2 regions of the Shewanella pealeana ATCC 700345 genome follow, and region 2 is predicted to be linked to the other one. Evidence: predicted binding sites of a transcription regulator. Region 2 holds the regulator's gene; the other holds the start of a gene.
What was found. The regulator MetJ, encoded in region 2, represses methionine synthesis genes. The targets are predictions, from matches to a motif close to TAGACGTCTAGACGTCTA.

Region 1: metH (methionine synthase) is a predicted target of MetJ. The motif match lies at 3,040-3,057, and genes of this name have one in related genera.

What each region holds. Positions count from the first base shown of each region.
Region 1 covers NC_009901.1:4,129,609-4,134,654, forward strand. The annotation lists gene SPEA_RS17820 (FecCD family ABC transporter permease) at 1-614, opposite strand, end outside; gene SPEA_RS17825 (ABC transporter ATP-binding protein) at 607-1,533, opposite strand; cobalamin riboswitch at 1,653-1,804, opposite strand; gene SPEA_RS17830 (histidine phosphatase family protein) at 2,311-2,934, opposite strand; gene metH (methionine synthase) at 3,186-5,046, shown strand, end outside.
Region 2 covers NC_009901.1:683,417-688,462, reverse strand. The annotation lists gene SPEA_RS03000 (bifunctional aspartate kinase/homoserine dehydrogenase II) at 1-520, opposite strand, end outside; gene metB (cystathionine gamma-synthase) at 536-1,696, opposite strand; gene metJ (met regulon transcriptional regulator MetJ) at 1,908-2,222, shown strand; gene SPEA_RS02985 (sulfite exporter TauE/SafE family protein) at 2,415-3,146, shown strand; gene SPEA_RS02980 (conjugal transfer protein TraF) at 3,153-4,346, opposite strand; gene SPEA_RS02975 (LysR family transcriptional regulator) at 4,551-5,046, opposite strand, start outside.

The DNA.
Region 1 (5,046 bases), 1.7 Mb from region 2:
CTGCCTAAGGTCCAAAACAGCACAGAGGCCGCAGCTTGTGGGCTAGAGAAATACAGCATCAGGCTTGCCATCGCGCCAAACATAAACGAGATAGCCACGCCGGAGAGCAACATACGTTCAACCTGGGTACTTAAGTTGCGGCCGCACAGGCTCAGCACCATCACCACCGACAAGCTAGCGCCAATAAAGGCTCCTACGGGCAGGCTTAACCAAAGCATACTTTGGCTAAATAGGGTTAACGCCACTACAGCGCCGAAAGAGGCGCCGGATGAGATCCCAAACAGATAAGGGTCTGCTAGCGGATTTCGAGTCACTGTTTGCAACACACTACCAGCAATCGAGAGCCCTGCTCCGGCGATAAAGGCCAGTAACACTCGCGGTAAACGCAGCTCCCAAATAATCCGCTCTCTAACCCCCAGTGACTCACCAAGATTCAGCAGCTTATAAGCCAGCACATTAAAAACATCAACGGCACTAACTGTTGCAGCGCCAAAACTTGTCGCCGCAAAAGGGGTAAGCAAAGTTATAAAGAGCAACAAGGAAAATACTAGGTACTCGATAGGACGCCGCTGACTCAATACTGCGCCGACTTGGCGAGCTGAAGGCTTACTCATCTAGCCCTCCTGCAATAGGATTTTCTATCGAATGTTGAGTGGAATCCGCAAGGCTCGCATCATAGCCATAAAAGTAACTGATCAGTGGGTTGCCATGTTGTGGGTGGGGCTTAATCTCACAGCACACATCAAACACCTCGGCGATACGCTTCTCTGTCAACACAGCTTTAGGGGAGCCTTTCGCCACGCTACGGCCATTGTTTAACAGCAATAACTCATCGCATAGGGCGCTGGCGAGATTAAGGTCGTGAATGGAAGTGATAACCGTGATTTTGAGGCTTCTCAGTAACTCTAAGGTTTGGATCTGATAGCGAATATCCAAATGGTTAGTCGGCTCATCGAGAATCAGCAGCTTAGGTCGCTGCACTATGGCGCGGGCGATAAGTGCACGCTGTTTCTCGCCGCCTGATAGGCTCTCGTAAGCTTGGTTCGCCTTATCTTGTAGGCCTACCTTAGCGAGGGCCTGAGCTATCACTTCTCGGTCGCCGCGGCTGGAGAAATCAAACGCGCCTTTATGAGGGGTTAACCCAAGAGCGATAAGCTGGGCAGTGGTCATTTCGAAATGATGCGGAGTATCTTGCAGAACGACCGCTATCTGCCTAGCAAAAGCCTTGGCCGACAAGGTATTAATCTCGTCACCAAATAGATGAATGCAGCCAGTTGTGGGTTGAATAAAACGGTATAGGCAACGCAATAGGCTAGACTTACCCGCGCCGTTAGGGCCAATAATGCCCAGCATCTTGCCTTCGGTTAGGCTAAATTCGATGGCCGATAAAATAGCTGTACCGTTGAGCTGCCAGCTTAGATCCTTCACCGATAGCACTATATTGCTATGACTGTTGCCGCTGACATGAGTATTGTCGTTAGCGTTAGCATCGCTGTTAGTTTCGGCCTTAGCTGCTAGTGTCCGTTCAGTCATTGAGGCTGACCGTCTCTAAACCTATCTTTAGGTTTCATTTTACTGTCTCCCCCGAGTCGCCCGCTCGAGTCAATGTGCATATGGCTACACTTGTAAATATCGATACATGTTGGCATGTTCGAACAACATTCAGTTAGGCAGGTATCTGACTTGAAAAATAGCCTAATGCTATCTTTCCTACAGTTGCGGGTACAGTCCGGACTCAGCTAACCATTGAAGTCAGCTTCCGGTTCCCTTTATGCCGTTAAGCACCTAACTTTTTATTATAAGCTGTTATCACAAGCATTAGCGCTATCAGCGCCAACAAGATAACGCCGCAGTTTAACACGCCTTTGAGCACTTGCGTGCTGAGCTTTTTTACTTATCTAGCAAGGATCCTAAGCGTAGCCTTGCTTCATTGATGCAATTACATTAGCTAGACCGCTCTGCATTTCTGACGGGCTAAAATAAGGGGCTAGGTTCTAGGACGCTACGCTGCGAGGACGGGCTGCGCCCTACTAGGAAAATCACAAGCTTGACGGGCTAAAGCCCGACCTACAACAGCCAATACTTTTCTTGCTCTCCTAAGCCCTGCTTTTCCTAGAAGCTAGGAGCTTTCTTTGCCTTTCCTAGGCCCTTGCTCGTACCGTAAGCGCAGCGTTCTGTGAGTGACGCAGTCACGTTCCCTAGGCCGCAGGCCGTTCGGCTTTGCTTTAATCGTCTTAGCTTTACCGTCTTTGCTTTGCCTAGAACCTGCTCTTTTCCTAGGACCTAGCACCTTCTTTAAAACCTGAGACCTTATTTACCCCAATGCAGAGTTAAAAACTGCTGTCCGTTTTCATCGTGCAGCACATCAATCTCCGCCTTGGCTGCATAGGGTAATTGAAGTGAGGTATAAAAGCCTGCCGCTTGCTTTACCCCTAGCGCTTTTGCCATCAAGTGACGCATCACGCCGCCGTGAGTCACCAGTAATATCTGTTTACCCTGATGTTGCTCAAACATAGCTTGCCAAGCGCGCTCAATACGCGCTTCAAAGTCCTGCATTGATTCGCCATTAGGCGGCGCTGCCAACCAAGGATTAGCCCAGTAAGCATCTAATGCTGCGGCATGAGATTGATAAAGCACATCAAATGTTTGCCCATCCCAATCGCCAAAGTTTAGCTCTTTAAAGGCGGCCTCTACCGCATAAGGGCTCCCCTGAGTCAATGCAAATTCTTCAGCGAGGTTAGCGCAGCGAATAAGTGGTGAGCTCAGCACCACATCAGGTGTAGAACCGGGGCTCTTTAGGCCGCAAAGCACGCTTTGCATCTGCCGCTTACCCTGCTCAGTTAAAGCGACATCGATCTGGCCGCGCAAAATATTGCCACCTTCGCATTCACCATGTCTAAGCAATATCACCCTTGTGGTTTGCATGATTACCATTTACCTCTATTATTTATCAGCCACTTACATAAAATTCATTGGCTTTTAATGCTGAAAAAGTATCATGCTTTAGCACTTGCACTTTTTATCACGCCTCACGTATTATGGACGTCTATACGTATAAATGTCCAAACAAAAAGTCTCACTATTAACGGAGACGCTTAAATGAAAATTACGGACATGATGTATCAAAAATAATATACAAGAATAATATACAAGAATAATCTTTTGCGAACTGGTAGGAATTATCTATGGCAACCTGTACCCCAACACATGCCTTGAGCGCGGTAGCACATACTCCAGACACTGCCGACAAGGTTTTAGCTGTCCTTACCCAAAAGCTTCAGGATGGGATCCTTATCCTAGACGGCGCTATGGGCACCATGATCCAAGACCGTAAGTTTGAAGAGCTGGATTTTCGGGGCCAGCAGTTCAAAGACTGGCATTGCGATGTAAAGGGCAACAACGACATGTTGGTGCTTACTCAGCCTGAAGCCATCAAGCAGATCCATAAAGACTACCTATTAGCTGGCTCAGACATCATCGAGACCAACACCTTTAATGCTACCCGTATCGCGATGGCTGACTACGACATGCAGGCGCATTCGGCTGAGATTAACCTTGTGGGTGCACGACTCGCCCGCGAAGCGGCTAACGAAGTTGAAGCTGAAACTGGCCGTCAGTGTTATGTCGCGGGTGTACTGGGACCAACCAACCGCACCTGCTCTATCAGTCCAGATGTGAACGACCCGGGTTTTCGTAACGTCAGCTTCGATGAGCTGGTTGAGGCCTATATAGAGTCAATCAACGCCCTAGTTGCTGGCGGCAGCGATATCATCATGGTGGAAACCATTTTTGATACCCTAAACGCCAAAGCCGCGCTGTTCGCAATTGAAACCGTATATGACACTCAAGGTTTCCGCCTGCCAATTATGATCTCTGGCACTATCACCGATGCCTCAGGCCGTACACTTACCGGACAGACAACCGAAGCCTTCTATAACTCACTGCGTCACGTTAAGCCGCTATCTATCGGTCTTAACTGTGCATTAGGGCCAAAAGAGCTGCGCCCTTATGTGGAAGAGCTGTCTAAAATTTCCGAATGCTATGTGTCGGCACACCCGAATGCGGGCCTACCCAATGAATTTGGTGGTTACGACGAAACGCCAGAGCAAATGGCGGAAATCATCGAAGAGTGGGCACAAGAAGGATTCTTAAACATTATTGGTGGCTGTTGTGGTACCACGCCTGATCATATTCGGGTCATTCGCGAAGCCGTGATCAAACATTCAGCACGTCCATTACCCGATATTCCAGTAGCTTGTCGCCTATCAGGGCTTGAACCTCTGACCATAGATGAGAACTCGCTATTTTTAAACGTCGGCGAACGTACCAACGTTACGGGGTCGGCGAAGTTTTTACGCCTAATCAAAACCGGCGAATATGAAGAAGCGTTATCAGTTGCTCGCGAGCAAGTGGAGAACGGCGCACAGATCATCGATATCAACATGGATGAAGGCATGCTCGACGGCGCCGAAACCATGCATAAATTCCTCAACCTAATCGCCTCAGAGCCCGATATCTCACGGGTACCTATCATGATCGACTCCTCTAAGTGGGAAGTGATTGAGGCTGGCCTTAAATGCATTCAAGGTAAAGGCATCGTTAACTCAATTTCGCTTAAAGAAGGCGAAGAGAAGTTTATCGAGCAAGCCAAACTCGTTAAACGCTACGGCGCCGCGGCAATTGTGATGGCGTTTGATGAAGTTGGCCAAGCCGATACCAAAGCGCGTAAAGTTGAGATCTGTACCCGCGCCTACAATGTGTTAGTCGATAAAGTCGGCTTTCCACCAGAAGACATTATCTTCGACCCCAACATCTTTGCTATTGCCACCGGTATCGAGGAGCACGACAACTATGCGGTTGACTTTATCGAAGCCACCGCAGAGATAAAACGTACCCTACCCCATGCAATGATCTCTGGCGGTGTATCTAACGTGTCATTCTCTTTCCGTGGAAACAACCCGGTACGAGAAGCGATTCACGCCGTGTTCCTGTACCACGCGATTCAAGCTGGCATGGACATGGGTATTGTTAACGCTGGGCAATTGG
Region 2 (5,046 bases):
TTTCAGTCATCGAATGCACACGTTGACGGGAATCCTGTAAACGAATCTGCGGTACAGCCGCTTCGTCGGCAATCAAGAGTGTGCGAGCATCTACATCCGATGCCGCCACACCCGATTCACGTAATAGCGCCGCCAATAGGCGTGCAGACCAACGCTCGCCAAAGCTCACTACCTGATTGCTTTGGTATTCATTAATCGACTCTATCGATAGCAAGCTGATTAGCTGCGCTTTATCGTTAGAGAGTCGCTCCCGAAGAGAGCGTGCCTGCTCATTTGAGAGCAATTGCTCAATCAAATTTTGCTGGAAACTAATCAGTGTTTGTAGCTCTTCTTGCCACAGCTGCTTAGTCGTACTCAACTCGAGTAACTTATATAAGAAATTGGTGCTTTTACCTGCCGCAGACACCACAACTAAGTCATCGCTGTGACCGTGAGTCAGCAGAATATGAGCCACGCGACGGTAACAGTCTGCATCAGCAAGACTTGAGCCACCAAATTTATGTAAGTGACAGCGTGCCATCGTATACCCCTTTAATTAACAAGCGGCTGCGGCATTAAGCGCAGCTTCAATATCGGCAACAAGATCATCGGCATCTTCGATACCCACAGACAGACGAATAAGCGTATCTTTAACGCCAGCTTCGGCGCGAGCCTCTGGATCCATCGCTCTGTGCGTCATGGTTGCAGGAACGGCGACTAAACTCTCTACGCCACCCAGGCTCTCTGCAACTGAAAAACAGCTAAGATTTTTTAAGAATGTGACTAACTCTTGTTCTCCACCCTTAAGTTCAAAGCTCAGCATGGCACCGAAGCCCTTTTGCTGTTTAGCCGCAATCTCATGCCCCGGATGCTCTTTCAGCCCCGGGTAGTATATCTTGGAGACGGCCTGATGGTTAACAAGGGTATCAAGAATTCGCTGCGCATTCGCCTGATGTTCGCGAATTCGTACTGCAAGTGTACGAATTCCGCGCAAAGTCAGGTAGCTGTCAAACGCTGACCCCGTTAGCCCTAGGGTGTTTGACCACCAATGAAGCAGTTCACCTAACTCAGGATCCTTTGCCACGACCGCGCCGCCAACCACATCGCTATGACCATTGATATATTTGGTGGTGGAATGGATCACTATATCGGCGCCAAGTAATAACGGCTGCTGTAAAATCGGCGACAGGAAAGTGTTATCGACAACCACCAGTGCGCCCACTTCATGGCTCGCAGCACAGATGGCCTTAATGTCGACCACACGCAGCAGTGGATTCGACGGCGTCTCTAGCCATACCATCTTAGGTTTTTGCGCTATAGCCTGATTAAGGGCCTGTGAGTCGGTTTGATCGACCACTAATAACTTGAACTGACCTTTTTTGGCCAAATTAGTAAATAGGCGGTAACTACCACCATAACAATCATGGGGAACAACAAGAAGATCATCAGGTCCAAGCAAGCTAGTGGCCAACGTTATTGCCGCCATACCGGTGCAAGTCACTACGCCCGTAGAGCCTTTTTCAAGCTCGGCAATGGCATCACCTAAAATAGAACGTGTAGGGTTACCTGAGCGGCTATAGTCGAAGTCTCTTGGGTTTTTATGACCATCAAAAGAGTAATTAGTAGAAAGATAGATCGGCGGTACTACTGCACCATGCTGGCTATCGGACTCAATTCCTTGACGTACAGCCGCAGTGGCTAATTTACGCTCAGTCATGTACTACTCCTTTTCCTGTTAATTTTCACTCAAGAGATGTCTGGACGGCTAAATGTACCTAAGCACTAAGCCTGCGTCAACCACTTTAGCCGTTTAGACGTCCATGCATATGGAAATCTATTTGCAATTGTCATAAATAAGAGGCAATAATTTGACTGCACAATTTAAAGGGTTAAAATCTGCCCCGAATTTTGAAATAACAGGTGAGTCAATGACTGAGTGGAATGGCGATTATATCAGCCCATATGCTGAACACGGCAAAAAGAATGAGCAAGTGAAAAAAATTACTGTGTCCATTCCTTTGAAAGTACTCAAAGTACTTACCGATGAACGCACACGCCGCCAAGTGAACAACTTGCGTCACGCCACCAATAGTGAACTGTTATGCGAGGCATTCTTGCATGCGTACACAGGTCAGCCACTACCAAACGACGCAGATCTTACTAAAGATAAACCTGACAGCATGCCTGCTGAGGTTAAACGTCTAATGGATGAAATGGGCATTGAGTGGGAAGAACTTGAATAATCTTCATCGATTATCGACAAACGTGATCTTCAGATAAGGACTGCTTAGCAGTCCTTATCTGTTTTTGGCCTTGAATGATGGCTTAGCTCTATTAATCTATAACCACTAATCGATAACCAAAATACTGAACTGTTCAAACAGAGTGCAAGACCTCCCTTCGCTCCAACTATAGCCACTTGGCTGGATAAACTGATGATTGAACCCGTTACGCTTTTACTCGCCTCGCTTATTATTTTTTGTGGCGCACTGACCCAAAGTCTTATCGGCTTTGGCCTAGCCGTGGTGGCAAGTCCCTTACTCTATATCGTCGACCCGAGTTTGGTTCCTGCACCTGTAATTATGATGGGCTTCTCAATTGCACTGCTCACCTTGTTTAGAGAACGTGGCCAACTTGAATTCAATGGTCTGCAATACGCGCTATTAGGACGCATTCCCGGAGGCATATTAGGTGCCAGCCTAATTTTAATCGCGCCACAGCCAATCTTAGGTCTAGCCATTGCCGGTATTGTTGCTTTAGCCGTCGGTTTAAGTCTAATGAAGTTCAGTATTCCAGTGAACCGTTTCAGCCTCTTTATCGCAGGGATCTTATCTGGAATTTTTGGCAATATCGCGGCAATTGGCGGCCCGCCGCTGGCAATCTTACTATCAGGCAAAGATGCCGGACAATTTCGCGCCGCCCTCTCGGCCTTCTTCATCTTTAGCTCGATGATTGCCCTTATCATTCTGGCATTTGCAGGCCTACTAACCGTTGAGCATTTTTATATCTCGTTGATGCTGTTGCCGTCTGTTGTGCTGGGTTATATCGTTGCAGGACGCTTAGTGGGCCGTGTAGACAAACAAAAAACCAGAGTGTTAACTCTGGCTTTATGTGGTTGTAGCGCTCTTATCCTAACCGTTAAATCAACGATAGAGCTAATGGGTTAGCACTGGTTAGAAATGGTAGGAGGTTTGCAGCACGCCTCCTACCGCATTGTCATCACCAAACATACCAGTAAGGTCTAAGAAAAATGAGTCACCAAAAGCAAAGCCTGAACCCAAAGAGTAAAGGTTAGCAGTAGAATCTTTCATGTCATGACGATAACCCACTCTTAGCGCCATCCAGTCGAAGGCCCTCACTTCACCACCTACACGCCAATATTGAGTACCATCCAGCTCTTTAAACTTCTTATTCTCAATTAGATCGATATCTGTGGTCACCGATAAAATATCCCAATCATAGGCCACAGCAGCGGTCACAAGTGGCTCGACTCGATAAGTAAACTTCTGCCCTTCAACTTCTATGGTATCCACATCTTGGCTGATCAGGTTTCGCCCCGACAGGCCTAAGGTCAAACCATCGAATGCTTGCATGGCGACACCAATATCTAAGTTAAAGTTAGTCTCATCATTGCGATATTTGGCATCGTCAAAATCACTGGCATCAAAGTTGTTAGCATTGGCGATATAGTTGTAGCTGTCGATACGCTGAAACTTAGGCGAAATTCCCACTGCTATCGGCATGTTTACGATAGACAGCGGAAAACTTAGTGCAATACCGAAATCAGATACCGCGCCACCAACCACTTGCCCTTGGGAGTCCAGATCACTGATATTTGGAGGGTTATTAGGATCGAGATTATTGAGGGCGTCGATATCTGATTGCGCAATATCGGCAACTCCAACGGCGTTAACATAACTCTTATAGAAGATAGCCATCGGCATCCTCTGGTAGGGGATCGCCACACTAAAACCAAGCCCCGCACTGGCATAGGCTGAATTGCCATTTAGTGACTCTAAGTCGAAAACGAGATCATCACGAAACTCGTCAATAGCAGCGGTATTGCCAACATCGATTGCGGCCTCGAGCGCGTCATAAGAATCGATCAGTGAATCGAACTTATCGATCATGTCATCACTATCGGCCACATCGGCCCCTATCGCGGGGATCAGTAACACGGCGGAGTTGTCTTTATGGGCATTAATCGCAAGTAGGGCGGGATTAACAAATGCCGCGCCTTCTCTATTTGAAGCGGCTACTCCCGCCCCTCCCATCGCATCACTGCGTGCCTCATAATATTCTTGCCCTGCTTGGGCTGTAAAACAGGGGACTATGGCGCATGCCAATGCAATTTTATCTAGTTTCATCCATTCAGCCCTTTTAATGTCCTTAGCACTTTAAGTCACGATACGACTCAAACCGATAAAAGGTAATTTTGTTCTTAAGATATTCTAAGACAAAATTGAATAAAGAGGAGGTGAATCTTAACCATAAATCAACATTTCCATATCAATTGGTCCAAAAGGTGGATAAGTTACGATTGCCTAGATAAGCGTGTTAACTCAGCCAGCCTAAGCATTTGGCAATTCGACATACTTCATAAAGTGCTGTGTGGTAAATTCTATAAACTGCCTGAGCCTAGCGGGCTGAAATTGGTCTTTGCTATACAGCAGATAAAGCGGGGTATCCGATATAGTCCAGTCATCGAATACATGCACTAACTCCCCCTTGTTTAGCTCTGCACTACAATAGATCTCCGGCAGGCGTACAATGCCATTTCCGGCTAATGCACTACTTTTCATTACTCTGCCATTTTTACACAACAATGCCCCAGTAATGGTCACCTCGGTCTTCTGAGTTTTATCCGATCTGCGATGATAATTCCAATGGTAAACCGAGCCAGTTACACAGGCATGACTCTTTAATTCTTTTGGATTTTCAGGGCGACCATGTTTAGCGATATATCTTGGCGATGCCAAGGTGCAATTAGCGATATCCATCAACTTTCTTGCCACCAAGCCTGAATCCTCTAGCTCCCCCATTCGAAAGACTAGATCAAATTCATCC